DNA from 4 places in the Paenibacillus sp. FSL H8-0260 genome. Region 1 is predicted to be linked to each of the others. Evidence: riboswitches for the same ligand, from Rfam matches in the RefSeq annotation. Region 1 holds a riboswitch; each other region holds the start of a gene.
The links. Region 1 has a riboswitch for cyclic di-AMP ahead of MHI51_RS26090 (alpha/beta fold hydrolase). Riboswitches for the same ligand answer to the same signal wherever they lie in the genome.
Positions count from the first base shown of each region.

Region 2: it holds a riboswitch for cyclic di-AMP, as region 1 does, so the genes downstream of both, MHI51_RS00545 (C40 family peptidase) here and MHI51_RS26090 (alpha/beta fold hydrolase) in region 1, are expected to answer to the same signal.
Region 3: it holds a riboswitch for cyclic di-AMP, as region 1 does, so the genes downstream of both, MHI51_RS16715 (APC family permease) here and MHI51_RS26090 (alpha/beta fold hydrolase) in region 1, are expected to answer to the same signal.
Region 4: it holds a riboswitch for cyclic di-AMP, as region 1 does, so the genes downstream of both, MHI51_RS02840 (hypothetical protein) here and MHI51_RS26090 (alpha/beta fold hydrolase) in region 1, are expected to answer to the same signal.

Region 1 is NZ_CP150298.1:5,885,793-5,889,179, reverse strand. Features, by position in the region: gene MHI51_RS26105 (Nif3-like dinuclear metal center hexameric protein) at 21-815, shown strand; gene MHI51_RS26100 (hypothetical protein) at 900-1,073, shown strand; partial or broken gene MHI51_RS26095 (glyoxalase) at 1,151-1,261, opposite strand; cyclic di-AMP (ydaO/yuaA leader) riboswitch at 1,508-1,694, shown strand; gene MHI51_RS26090 (alpha/beta fold hydrolase) at 1,800-2,609, shown strand; gene selD (selenide, water dikinase SelD) at 3,130-3,387, shown strand, end outside.
Region 2 is NZ_CP150298.1:112,753-116,139, reverse strand. Features, by position in the region: gene MHI51_RS00555 (M1 family metallopeptidase) at 1-292, shown strand, start outside; gene MHI51_RS00550 (hypothetical protein) at 304-1,134, shown strand; cyclic di-AMP (ydaO/yuaA leader) riboswitch at 1,353-1,491, shown strand; gene MHI51_RS00545 (C40 family peptidase) at 1,549-1,977, shown strand; cyclic di-AMP (ydaO/yuaA leader) riboswitch at 2,340-2,482, shown strand; gene MHI51_RS00540 (C40 family peptidase) at 2,488-2,979, shown strand; gene MHI51_RS00535 (GNAT family N-acetyltransferase) at 3,169-3,387, shown strand, end outside.
Region 3 is NZ_CP150298.1:3,779,677-3,783,063, reverse strand. Features, by position in the region: gene MHI51_RS16725 (DsbA family protein) at 1-671, shown strand, start outside; gene MHI51_RS16720 (disulfide oxidoreductase) at 668-1,132, shown strand; cyclic di-AMP (ydaO/yuaA leader) riboswitch at 1,327-1,486, shown strand; gene MHI51_RS16715 (APC family permease) at 1,611-3,387, shown strand, end outside.
Region 4 is NZ_CP150298.1:640,655-644,041, reverse strand. Features, by position in the region: gene kdpA (potassium-transporting ATPase subunit KdpA) at 1-1,232, opposite strand, end outside; gene kdpF (K(+)-transporting ATPase subunit F) at 1,245-1,322, opposite strand; gene MHI51_RS02840 (hypothetical protein) at 1,449-1,865, opposite strand; cyclic di-AMP (ydaO/yuaA leader) riboswitch at 2,117-2,306, opposite strand; cyclic di-AMP (ydaO/yuaA leader) riboswitch at 2,726-2,890, shown strand; gene MHI51_RS02835 (hypothetical protein) at 2,959-3,387, shown strand, end outside.

The DNA of each region.
Region 1 (3,387 bases):
TGAACCGAGGGATGATGATAGTGAGCCTCACGATTAGAGCGATTTTGAAAGATTTAATGGGAACTGTGGAACAGGTAGAAGGGACTGTGGATATTCTGAACCCAGGGGAACCGGAAACTGAAGTCACAGGGATTATTACGGCCTTTTCTGCCACACAAAATATTGTGGAGCAAGCAATAGCGTTAGGAGCCAATTTGCTGATCACGCATGAAGGTGTATTTTATAGCCATCACGCGGCGAACGAGTGGTTAGAAGGTGATCCGGTTTATCATGCGAAAAAAAGTCTGATCGAACATTCCCCAATAGCTATTTTTCGTTATCATGATTATTGGCATCGGCAAGAGCCGGATGGGATTATGATGGGTTTGCTGCGAGAGCTGGATTGGTCAGACTATGTGGAAGAGCAGCAAGCGGCTGCTACGATTCTCACTATTCCTGCTATGACTGTAATGGAAGCTGCTCAGTATATTAAAAGTAAGCTAGGCATCTCTTATGTACGCGCTGCTGGTGACCTGTCTCTGTCCTGCAAACGCGTAGGGATATTAGTAGGTTACAGAGGAGGCGGGACGATGGCTATTCCGCTTTTTAATGATCACAATCTTGATTTAATTATTGCTGGAGAAGGACCAGAGTGGGAGACTCCGGAATATGTGCGGGATGCAGGGCACCAAGGAAAATCTAAAGCGCTCATCATGTTAGGTCATGCGGAGAGTGAAGCGCCGGGGATGAAATATTTAGCTGAAATCTTAGCAGACAAATATCCCATGCTTCCTACCCGGTTCATTGCTGAACAACCCATCTATCAGATGGTTTAATCTGGGGAAATTAAGAGTACGGAATAAATAAACATATTATGGAGAAAATGAAGGGAAACAGGTCACTGAGAAAGGAGTGTTTCAATGGAAATTCCTTTGGAGGCTGATGAAGTATTAAGTCGGATCAAAAAGCTGCAAAGCGACGGAAGCTCAATCAGTAAAAAACAAGTAAAGCAAAGCGACCCAGAGCTTATGAGAAGTGCGCTGTTCTTTTTTCCAAGCTGGGAGCATGCATTGAAAAACGCCGATCTTTTGTAGCCATAGTATTGTAAAAGGAAGCTAAGTGGACAGGGGGAGATCTCTGATTCTGCTTAGCTTTTTTCTTTTTTATGAAATCATTCGTGCTGTTCATGTGAAATAATATTAACAAGCTTGCCAAACGGATCGGGGACATAGAAACGACGAACACCCCAAGGTACAGAAACTGGCCCAATATTGGTATTGAAGATTGTCGTTTCTTATTAAATAGGAAAGTACTGGTGAATCACCCCCTTTTTCGCTTGCTTCAGAGCTGTTTTTCTAAAGAAAACGAGTAAACAAGAGCAAAAGAAAGAGAAAATGAAGAGTATGCTTAATATGAAATGAAAAGCATTGCTTTCAACATTATTTTGACCAGAGCCCTCCTTTACAAGAAAACCTTACAAGAGTATGATTCATCTCAGAACTGAGAATTATCTTAAATTTACAATTACATAAGCAATCCGCTTAATTTCCGTTTCTGGAAAGCGGGGGAACCAACAACTGGCAGCCGATGTGAGAGTCGGCACTGGTTATGGGGTGAATCCTGTTCCGGGTGCATAATATGCATCCCTGCAGGTAGGGCAACTCTCACTGCCCGAATCCGACAGCTAACCTCGTAAGCGTATGGAGAGAGGATGAATGGCGTGTTTAGTGATGAATAGCCACAGAGAATCCCTCTGTGGTTTTTTGCTGCGTTTTTAAGCAGATATAGTCGTAGAATTTATTATGAAAGAGGTGTTACCTTTGCCTATCGCTAAACTGAACGGAACTTCGCTCTATTATGAAATCAATGGAACTGGCACTCCGGTTGTGTTTATCCATGGACATGGATTAACACACAGTATGTTCAAACCACAGCTGGAGTATTTTTCCGATAAATATAAAGTGATTTTGTGCGATTTACGGGGGAATGGCAAGTCTGGTAAACTGTTGGAGGCCCCACATGAGATTATTGAGACGCAATGTCTGGATCTGATTATGCTGTTGAATGACCTAGGTATCCGTGAAGCAGTTTTTGTAGGAATCGCCTATGGTGGCTTAGTCGTTCAGCATATTGCCAAACAATATCCTGAGCGTGTAAAAGCAATTGTGGTCGCGGATAGCTTTTGTAGGACTCACGGATCAACAATAGTAGGGAAAATACAAACTATGGCAGCATATTGCAGTTTACTAATGTATTATCTCCCAAGCGAGCTGGTGTTGCCTTCGATTCGGATGATGTACCGAGAGCGCTGGAGTCTGGCCTACAATGAGATTAGAAGAGGACTGCTGGACAAACGCCCCCGGGAGTTATATCGGCAAAGGCTGGCTACGAGCCATGTTGATTACACCAGATGTTTAAAGGCTTTTAAACGTCCTGCATTATGTATTGTGGGGGACTTTAATGAATTTGGAGTGAATTGTATGAAGGAAATGGTGTCTCAGCTGCCGCAGGCGCAGTTGGCGATTATTCCGAACGCATTAGATCCAAGTAATCTGTGCCAGCCGGAGCAATTCAATGCGATTCTTCAGCGTTTCTTAGAGAAGCAGCAGGGCAGTCAGCAGATTAGCTGATCTATAGGGAGACCTTCACAAGCGAAGCGTTTAAGTGAGAAAATAGGCGACCCATAGCCAGGGCGGAATGAGCTGGCTATGGGTCGTCTTTCTGGGAAGAACTTTAGGGGAATTCTCCCTAAAATGAAGGAGATTATGGCTCCTAGAACGTAGATTAGGGAAATCCTCCCTAATAATAGGATGTTTTTAGGAAGGATTTCCCTAATATAATGGACATCCAACTAAAGGCTGGCTTATCAGTAGTAAAATCTACGAATGAGCCAGCCTTTGGCTATTTTACTAACCGATGGATGTTGAACATTTACAAGCATATTGTACCTAGAACGCCACTTAATGTCCCACCCTACCACAGCATCAAATATAGCTCACCCGACGTGGGAAAGAACGGTAGACCTAAGTAGTGATAGTAAGTGTATAGAGGAAGGCGTAACAAGCAGCACATCTGCTACTCTTGCTTTTTGTACAATGCGATCTACTCGTGTAAGATTAAGATAATTCATACTAAAGGAGCTGAGTCATGATGTCTCAAGCTGAAACTATAAAACTGACTTCATTATCTTCAAAAGGGGGCTGCGGCTGCAAAATCGGTCCCGCCGATCTCATGCAGGTTATTCGCAGTCTGCCACCAACTGTTCCTAACCCGGATCTACTAGTAGGTCTTGATACTAGTGATGATGCAGGGGTGTATCGTTTAAGTGATGAATTAGCGTTAGTGCAAACTGTTGATTTTTTCACGCCGATCGTGGATGATCCCTATTCATTTGGTCAAATTGCAGCA
Region 2 (3,387 bases), 1.1 Mb from region 1:
GAAGATTTCAAATAAAGGGAGCCATTACGTTGATGTTCCCGTGAAATTCACATTCGCCGACAGCTCTTCGGTGCAGCGGGTCTGGAACGGTGAAGGAGCAGAGACTACGTTTCAATTGTTAAGCGATAAGCCTCTTCTCTCTGCTGAGATTGACCCTGAGCATTCCATCTTATTGGAGAGCAAACATTTAAACAACTTTAGGCTGGCGGAAATAGAGCACAAGACGCTCTCTCGCTGGACGTTAAGTGTAACTAAACTACTTGAAACCGTGCTCGGAACTCTTGTCTGGTGAGGTGAATGATTGTGAGAACATCGATAACCCGCGGCTGGCAAAGCATGAAGGAGCAATTTTATATTTTAATTCTGCTCTTCATCTACCGACTGCTCTGGGGCTACTTTATGTATGGTTTCATCCGATCTGCTATTATTCCAATTCTACTGCGCTATCCAGATAAAGACGCCGGCGGCAGCGGTATGGGCAGACTGTTGTATTATATCGAGGGACAGTTCAGCTTGAATACTGACCCTGCGATACGCACTTGGTTATGGATGCTTCTAGGACTTGTTGTCTTGCGACTTCTGCTTTCTCCTTTCATAAGGGCAGGATTGCTGCATGAGCTCCACCAGGAGCGAAGGGGCGAGCGCGGACTGTTCTTTTTCCCCGGCATGAAGATCTATGGACTACCTGTCTTAGTCTTTAGCCTAATCGAATGGGTTCTGACCCTGCTGCCGCTTTACTGGCTTGCTCCAAAAATGTACGGGCTGTTCTTATCCTCTTTGTTTAACTACACTTTGTTACTTCATTTAGTACCATACGTATTGGCATGGCTTATATATATTTTTATCGTGCGCCTGTTTCTTCTATATATGCAGTTTGGTTACACCGGCGGTACAGGAATGTTCTCCTCACTGTTCATCTGCTTGCGGTCACTGATTCCTGCTATAGGTGTTTCCATTGTACTTGGTGCGGGAGGCTTGCTCTTACTGCTAGTGTGCGGACTGACGGGTCTGTTCTGTCCCGGCCTGCCGGCACTTATAATACGGCAAATCTCACCACTACCTTCTACGCTCTTAAAAATGTGGGGAATCTCTGCACAATATCATCTATGGTGTAGCAAAGCATTTCCACAATAAATTAACCTTATTTGACATAATAAAAAGGTCCCAATTCCTGTATTCAGGAGCTGGGACTTTTTCTCATTACGGATAACTGAAGAGTATTTGCAAAATCATAAAAGCTCTGTTACAATAAGTCCTGTGCTATTAGTAACAATTTTGTAATCAATTGAAACGATTCCTACATAACTAAATGTATTTATCGTAAGTGTAACTGTCGAAACGTCATTCTCTTGGTGCTTAACACGCCTAATTCCTTTGCACCGGGAAGTGGGGGAACCATATTTTGGGTGAATTGATCTCGCTTTACAGGGATCATAGGGAATCTTCTACCGAACCCTTAAGCTAACCTCGCAGGCCTTGGAAGGAGTACATCTTTTGAAAAGACATAATTTAAGAAAAAAATGCGTCGCTGCGGCGCTAGGACTTGTAATGGCATTATCTATTGGTGGAGGAAGCGCCTTTGCCGACTCTAAGATGGACACTGTAATCTCAAAGACTATTGGAGTTGCCTATAAAACCGGAGGTACAAGCACTGCCGGATTTGATTGCTCTGGATTTACAAAATATGTATTCAAGAATGTAGGTCTTACTTTACCTCGTACATCAAAAGCTCAATATAGCGTTGGAACTGCTGTATCCAAAAGCAATCTGCGTTCTGGTGATCTAGTGTTCTTTAACACACTTGGCAATGGAGTATCCCATGTCGGCATTTATGTTGGAAACGGAAAATTCGCACAATCGTCCTCTTCGCGTGGAGTAACCATCACTTCACTCAGTCAGGCCTACTGGGCCAATCGTTATGTTGGCGCTAAAAGAGTAATGAGTACTTCAGCTTATCAAGCTGTAGCCTTCGATTGAAACCTTCCTCACAACTATAACCTCATAATTACAACTATATGAACCTGAATCTGATTATGCCCGTAATCAAATTCGGGTTTTTCTTTTTTCCATAATATATTTTTACACTATTAGAGCCCAATTGAAACACGTTTATTTGATAAAAATTGCAATTATATTAAAAATTAGGTCATTATTAACGCTTACATATGCCTTTCTACCGTAAAAATGCCAATTTTTCTGCATTAATATGTTAAAAACGATTGCCAAGCGGCTTTCTGTTTGTTACAATTAGCGCAGTGAGATTTTAGTAACATTTTTGTAATCATTAAGTTGTTATTTACAAAGGTTTTGTCATGTATTGATTACAAGCTAATCCTAATCAACAGTATGAGCCGAGTTTCCTAACTATTAGGAAAACGGGGGAACCAACTTTGGGTGAATTGACCTCCATTATATAGAGGGGTCATAGGGGACCTTCAACCGAACCCTTAAGCTAACCTCGTAGGCATTTGGAAGGGGTATACACTTTTGAAGAAGAAGTTAGCAGCAGCAGTACTAAGCTTTTCCATCATCCTCACCATCGGAGCAGGAAGCGCTTTCGCAGATTCCAAAATGGATAAAGTGATTGACAAGGCCATCGGTACTAAATACGTATCCGGCGGTATATCCACTAACGGATTTGATTGCTCCGGATTTACAATGTATGTGTTTGATAAGATTGGCATTAACCTTCCACACCAATCAGGTTCCCAATATCAAATGGGCACAGCAATCTCCCGTGATGATATAAGAGCCGGAGATCTTGTATTCTTCAATACAAGTGGCAAAGGTGTCTCCCATGTCGGCATTTATGTCGGTGAAGGTAAGTTCGCACACGCTTCTACCTCACGCGGTGTTACCATTAGCTCTCTGAGTGATAGCTACTACGTGAAACGCTACGTTGGTGCCAAGCGCATTATGAGCACAGATGCTTACAAATCGGTTGCTGCTGAATCGGAAGACAATGATGATGTGCAATAAATAACGTACATAGGCTCTTTTCCAAGGTAATTCTTGGAGGAGAGCTTGTTTTTTTGTCTTATTACTTATTTACCCCTCTCATAATTTGTAAAACATTCCCCTCATATAAATTTTCTGAGTCGAACCTCCCCCATTTTGTATATAATTAGTAATATAGCAATGTCCTCGTGAAAGGAGATCGTTGACCTTATGATAAATCCCTCGGTAACTTTTCATGTAGTTCCTATGGAGGCAATTCACGGAGAAGCTATTTGTAAGTGGAGCTATACGCCTCCATATAATATTTATGGCTGGATGCCGTGGGAGCAGATGCAGGCCCTTGGCATCGAGTTTGGCGATCCGCAGCTCCGGGAGGAACAATATATCTCCATATTAAATGAACATGAGGTTTTATGCGGATTCGCACAG
Region 3 (3,387 bases), 2.1 Mb from region 1:
AGAAAACGAGAATTTTAGTTATTAGTTCAATAGCTGTAGTAGTTATCATTTTTGTTGGATTGTTTATGTTAGCTTCGAAAGATGCAGCAAAGAATGTCTCTACAGGAGAACCGGTAGAATTCAATTACAGTGAGCTACCTAGGATTGGTAATGAGGATGCACCTGTTAAGCTTGTTGAATTTGGTGATTTCAAATGTCCAGCTTGTTCCCAATTTGCTGGCTCCATGAAACCGAAAATTGTTCAAGATTTTGTCAACGAGGGAAAAGCAGCTCTTTACTTTGTAAATATGGCTTTCGTTGGTCCTGACTCTGAGACAGCTTCACTAGCTGCATTGTCTGTATACCATCAGAATAAGGATGAATTCTGGAAGTTCTATGATGCTGTGTATGCGCAGCAAGGGGATGAGAGCGTGGAATGGGCCACTGAGGATTTCTTGGTAAGCCTTGCTGAAAAAGAGAAATTAGTGATCGATTACGATCTATTGCGTAAAGACATCCAAGAGAAAACTTATGCAGATGAGCTGAAGAAAGACATTCAGTTGGCAACTGACGCAGGCGTGACAACTACGCCTTCGCTCTACATTAATGGAGTGAAAACGGCTGAACCTTTCGATATTGAAGCGATTACATCTGAAATTAACACCGCCGCAAAAGCAGTGGAGGCAAAGTGACAAAATTCCTATCTTTTTGCAAGCGTAACTGCCTCTATCTGGCCTGGTTCGTCTCTTTGGTTGCTGTAGCTGGTAGCTTGTATTTAAGTGAAGTCTTGAAGTATGAACCTTGTAAGCTTTGCTGGTTTCAGCGGATTTTTATGTATCCGCAGTTATTTTTGTTGGGAATTGCCACTTTCCGTGGAGATAAGCGCATCATTCCTTATGTGCTTCCATTAAGTTTGATTGGTGGCAGTATCTCAATCTATCATTATGCGGAACAGAAGATTCCAGCGTTAAGTAAAGTTCTACCTTGTACAGTTGGTGTTCCTTGTAATAAAGATTACTTGAACTACTTCGAATTTATAACGATTCCTTTGTTAGCTTTAATAGCGTTTGCTCTAATAAGTCTCCTTCTTTGGTATGGACGTAGGGAAGAAGAAGTGATTGAAGTAGATGCTGAGGAGAGCTTAGGATTTTAGTTTTTACTTTGGAAGTTACAAAAAAGCTGAAAAGGTATTAAAATCACGGGCTAGAGGGATAATTGAAGATAATGAAAGAGAGCATCCAATAAGACGCTATATTTGAGCTTATTGGATGTTTTTTCATTCTTTTTTCATTTTTTTCAACGCTTTACTGTAGGCACTTTGTAGACTAATATTAGACCTTGTGAGAAGTTGAATATGCGCTGAATTTTCTTAGGAAAAACGGGGGAACCAAACTTGGCATTCATGCCAATGGGGTGAATCGGAACCGGGTCGAACAGATCTCTACCGTAGGGCTATAACCACAGCCCGAATCCGCCAGCTAACCTCGTAAGCAAGGTGGGAAAATGACCATGCATAAGCATGCGGATCATTTCCGTATGCTTATTTTTGTGTCTGCATTTATGAAATCCACCGATGAAAACAGCGCACGGAAATTCCGTTTCAGCTCCCAAAGAAAGGAACTGTATCCACCATGGTAAGCAAGGTAAAACGACTATTGATCGGACGTCCGATGAAGTCGAATGAACTCGATCATGAAAAGTTATCCAAGGTTAAAGCACTGGCTGTTCTGTCTTCTGATGCGCTCTCGTCTGTAGCCTACGGAACGGAACAAATTCTGATTGTACTAGTGGCTGCCGGGTTTACTGCCATCTGGTATTCCCTGCCAATTGCATTAGCCGTATTGGGCCTGCTGGCCATCCTGATTTTATCCTATCGGCAGACGATTTTTGCTTATCCGCAAGGAGGCGGAGCTTATATCGTAGCCAAGAGTAATCTTGGTATTCCGACAGGGCTGCTCGCTGGGGGTTCATTATTGGTGGATTACATTCTTACCGTAGCGGTTAGTGCCTCGGCAGGGACGGATGCGATCACATCGGCTTTTCCAAGTCTTCATAATCATACTGTTCTCATCGCTGTATCTGTTATCGTTTTATTAACAATCATTAATCTTCGCGGAGTGACTGAATCGGCTTCATTTATCGCAATTCCAGTGTATTTGTTTGTGGTTTCAATTGTTGTTCTGATTATCTCCGGTATCGTTAAATATGCAATGGGTGGCGCGCATGCGAATGTTCCTGAAATAGGCAGCGCCGTATCTAATGTAAGTTTGTTTCTACTATTAAAAGCGTTTAGCTCTGGTTGTTCAGCCCTAACGGGGGTTGAGGCCGTATCTAATGCGATCCCAAACTTTAAAGCACCGGCTGAGAAGAATGCAGCCAAGACGCTAATGATCATGGGACTTATCCTTGGCTTTATGTTTACCGGAATCACTGTGCTGGCGTATTGGTATGGTATTGTGCCAGATGAAAAGGCTACGGTTGTCTCTCAGATCGCTGAATCGACCTTTGGCCGTGGCGGATTGTACTTTTTCATTCAAGGGATTACAGCAGTGATTTTGTTCTTGGCAGCTAATACAGCATATTCAGCGTTTCCGCTGCTCGCCTTTATGTTTGCAAAAGATAAATATCTGCCACATGCATTTATGGTCCGTGGTGACCGCCTGGGTTTCTCAAACGGCATTATTTTTCTAGGAGTTATGTCTATCATACTTGTGACTGCATTCCATGGGAATACGGAAGGTTTGATTCCACTATATGCGGTTGGCGTGTTCATTCCTTTTACCTTATCCCAACTGGGGATGATGGTGCATTGGATCAAAACAAGACCCGCTGGATGGGTGAAAAGATTTGTAGTAAATACCATCGGTATGCTGACTACATTGACGATTACGCTTATATTTATCATTACTAAATTCTCGAGCGTATGGATGGCATTCATTTTCTTACCTGCTGTAATGTTCGTGTTCCACCGTATTCATAAGCATTATTTGAACACTGCGGATCAACTGCGTATATGTCCGGCTACGGATAAACCTGTAATTAAAGGAAGTACTGTAGTTGTTCCTGTTGCAGGGGTTACACGTGCTGTATTACATTCCATCAGCTATGCGAAGTCTCTAACAGATAATGTTGTTGCTGTGTATGTAGGCTTTGATGAAGAAGACATTCATAAGATGGAGCAACGGTGGGAGGAATGGAATCCAGGTGTACGCCTGATTGTACTTCGTTCCAGATATCGTAGTATCATTCGTCCGTTAGTGAAGTTTATCGATACGGTAGAGTGGAAGACCGCTGCGACGGATCACATCACGATTCTGATTCCACAGTTTATTACCAAACATTGGTGGCAAGCCGTGCTTCATAATCAGACCAGCTTTTTAATCCGCTCGTATCTAATGAATCAAAAGG
Region 4 (3,387 bases), 1.6 Mb from region 1:
TTGGCTTCTATCTTTCGCCCGAGAAACTCTGGTGTTCTGCCAACCATTAGTCCACATAAGAAGACACCCATGATGGCATACATCAGCATATTGATTAGTCCGACACCTTTTCCCCCGAAGACATTGTTGAGCATCATTAGGGCCAGAGGGGTAATGCCACCCAGCGGTGTCAGCGTATCATGCATATTGTTAACACTACCTGTCGTAGCTGCCGTTGTTACCGAAGTGAACAACGAAGATTGCGGGATACCAAAACGTACCTCTTTACCTTCCATGCTGCCTTGCGAAGACTCGATCCCCAGCGCATTGATAGCTGGATTGCCTTTGGTTTCCGCATAATAATTCAATCCCAGCAGTAGTACGAACAAGGTCATCATTGCTGTGAAAATCACCCAGCCCTGACGTTTGTTCTTAGCGAACAATCCGTACATATATGGCAGAGAGGCTGGCAGCATCCACATAGAGAGAATCTCCAGCACGTTCGTAAGTGGATTAGGGTTCTCGAAAGGATGCGCTGAATTGGCTCCGAAGAAGCCGCCACCATTCGTACCTAAGTGTTTAATTGATTCCAAAGAAGCGACTGGACCGATAGCGATTTGTTGTGTCTGCCCTTCGAGTGTAGTGACCTCAAGCGATGGCTTGAGCGTTTGTGGCACATGCAATCCTACCAGCACCAATGAAACTAGCAGAGCTAATGGAATGAATACACGAATATGTGCTTTTACGAAGTCCTCGAAAAAGTTCCCGACTGATTTCTGTCCTGTAATCCCTCTGACAAAAGCAACCGCAACAGAAAATCCGCTCGCTGCAGACGTGAACATCATCATCGTGATGACTGCCATTTGTGAAAAATACGATAGTCCCGTCTCCCCGCTATAATGCTGCAGGTTCGTATTGGTCATAAAGCTGATCACCGTATTGAATGAAAGCGTCTGTTCCATATCGGCAATTCCATTCGGGTTCAGCGGCAATCCCCGCTGTAATCTCAGAAAAATATAACTGAAAGCAACCAGTACGATATTAGTTAAAACAAAGCTGAGTGCATACTTCTTCCAGGACATTCCGTCCCGTTTTTTCAGGCCGATCAGCTTATAAATACCTTTCTCTGTGCCTGCAAACCAGCGATCCGTACGATTCGGTTCGTTAGAAAATACATGATATAAATACGTTCCCATCGGCTTGACCAGCAAGATGAGAATTACAATTACGACGACTATTTGCAAAATGCCCATGAATGCCCCTCCTTAAAATTTCTCAGGATGAATCAACGCGTAAACCAGATATAAAAACAACAGTAGGGTAACAGCGATTACTAGAATCACAGCTTATCCCTCCCCGTATCCTCAACTACACCTGCGCACCAGCGCATAAAGCCATAAAATAACCCGTAAATTACAGCTAACGAAGCCACCATATACAGATCCATCATATCTTCCGCACTCCTTCCATTATCCTTGATGAGGTGATCTATCGATTAGAAAATCAGCATCACCACTATGGGAATAGATTACATAGCTCGCACCAAGTCTTTTATAGACCAATCTAGGATTTATTGAACTTGTAATCACAAAAATCGGCTGTGTCGTCCAGGTACGGCACATCTGAATATAGCGGCAGCAAAGCGGAAAGCTGCTCTCAAACAGATATACCCTGCCTACCGGGAACGATGGGCGAAACCAAGTGCTCTGATGGCGGGTATCCACTAGAATAACCTGCTCAATCCCGAGCTCCTCAAGTAAAGCTTTCTCAGCCACATTGTTGGTTAATCCCGCCATCTTAATACCCCTGAACTTCAGAAGTTTAATGAAATGTTCTCCCGCCTTTGTAGGCGCACATACAAGCACATATTCATTCTGATCCGTCATCTTTTTTTCTCCTCCTGCTCATTTACAACAAGGAGGCAACGAAAATCTCCGAAAGGATGTTGACCTATCGTCATTTTCGGGCACAACCTAAAGCTCGGTTGTGTCACGTCATTAGACGCTGCCTTACAAATACCGCTAATGATGAATTTAGCGACCTCTTAGGGGAGGCCTCCATAAATGCTTTGCTTCTAAGAGCACAGCAAAAAGCCACAAAGGATCTCCTCTGTGGCTCGCTAGCGGTCACATTGCACTCATCCTCTCTCCATACGCTTACGAGGTTAGCTGTCGGATTCGGGCGGTGAGAGTCGCCCTACCTGTATAGATGCGAGCTCACTCACACCCTCTACAGGATTCACCCCATAATCTGCTTCCGACTCTCACATCGGCTGCCGATTGTTGGTTCCCCCGCTTTCCTTACCGGAAATTAAGCGGATCAAATATTCGATTGTCGTTGAAACAGGAGTAATCATACTCTTATGCACGAAGACTTGTAAAACCTGAATGATGCCAAAATAATGCAAATTAAAAACTATTTTCCCATTAGATAGCGCTTACTTGATATCTAATCTCTCTATATCTCTTGTTTACTCGAGTTTGGAGCGTTTAATCGCTATCTATAACCCATGTGATTTTATTCACCTTTTTAGAGCGAAAATACTGCAAATTCCCATTATAGGTAGAAACGCAAGAAGCTGAGGCTGAGCGAGAAAGAGGCGCGATAACACGCCATAAATACCTATTTACCTCGTTTTTCAGTCGTAGTCGGCAGGATATGGTTAAAATTGCTCTAAAAGAACATTTTCCGTTTTTTACAGAAAATCTTGAAAAGAGTATGATTCGGGTTGAATCTAATTCATGAAAAACAATCAACGCTGAGTTCCTGCATTCGCAGGGAACGGGGGAACCATCAGGCCACCTGGCCTACTTGGGGTGAATCCAAAGGAGACTGCATAAGTCTCAATAGGTAGGGCGACTCTCACCGTCCGAATCCGACAGCTAACCTCGTAAGCGTAAAGAGAGAGACCCTTGATCCGCCACGCTTTGGCCCAGGTATATCTGCCTGTAATCCAAAACCGCAGCAGAGGTCCTCCTCTTGCTGCGGTTTTTGCGTTACCTGAGCTTATTAGGTGATAGCACGCTGGATGGAGTGAATGTTTTGAAGCACTATTATTTAGGGATACATCAAGGGCTGCTTGAGCCGATAAGTCTAAATTACGTTTGTTTCGGGGCCTTGTGGTTCGAAGAACATAATCACAGGTACATTGTAGGCTATGCATTTGGCCAGAACCAGATCCAAGCCCTTCGCCAGTTCAGCACACCTTCTTCTTGTAAAGACTGTTTAGACTCTAAGATTGTATATGAGATATATAAAAAAATTCGAGAACAACAGCAGCAGCAGGATTGGTCATCGCACCAAAAGCTCCCGTGGTTTACAGCCTTCAAGGAGCCTTGGAAAGATGTAAGCGCCGGTTGGTATGTCTTGAGATCCCGCAGCACCTTTCCCTTACATCTATCTGTTATA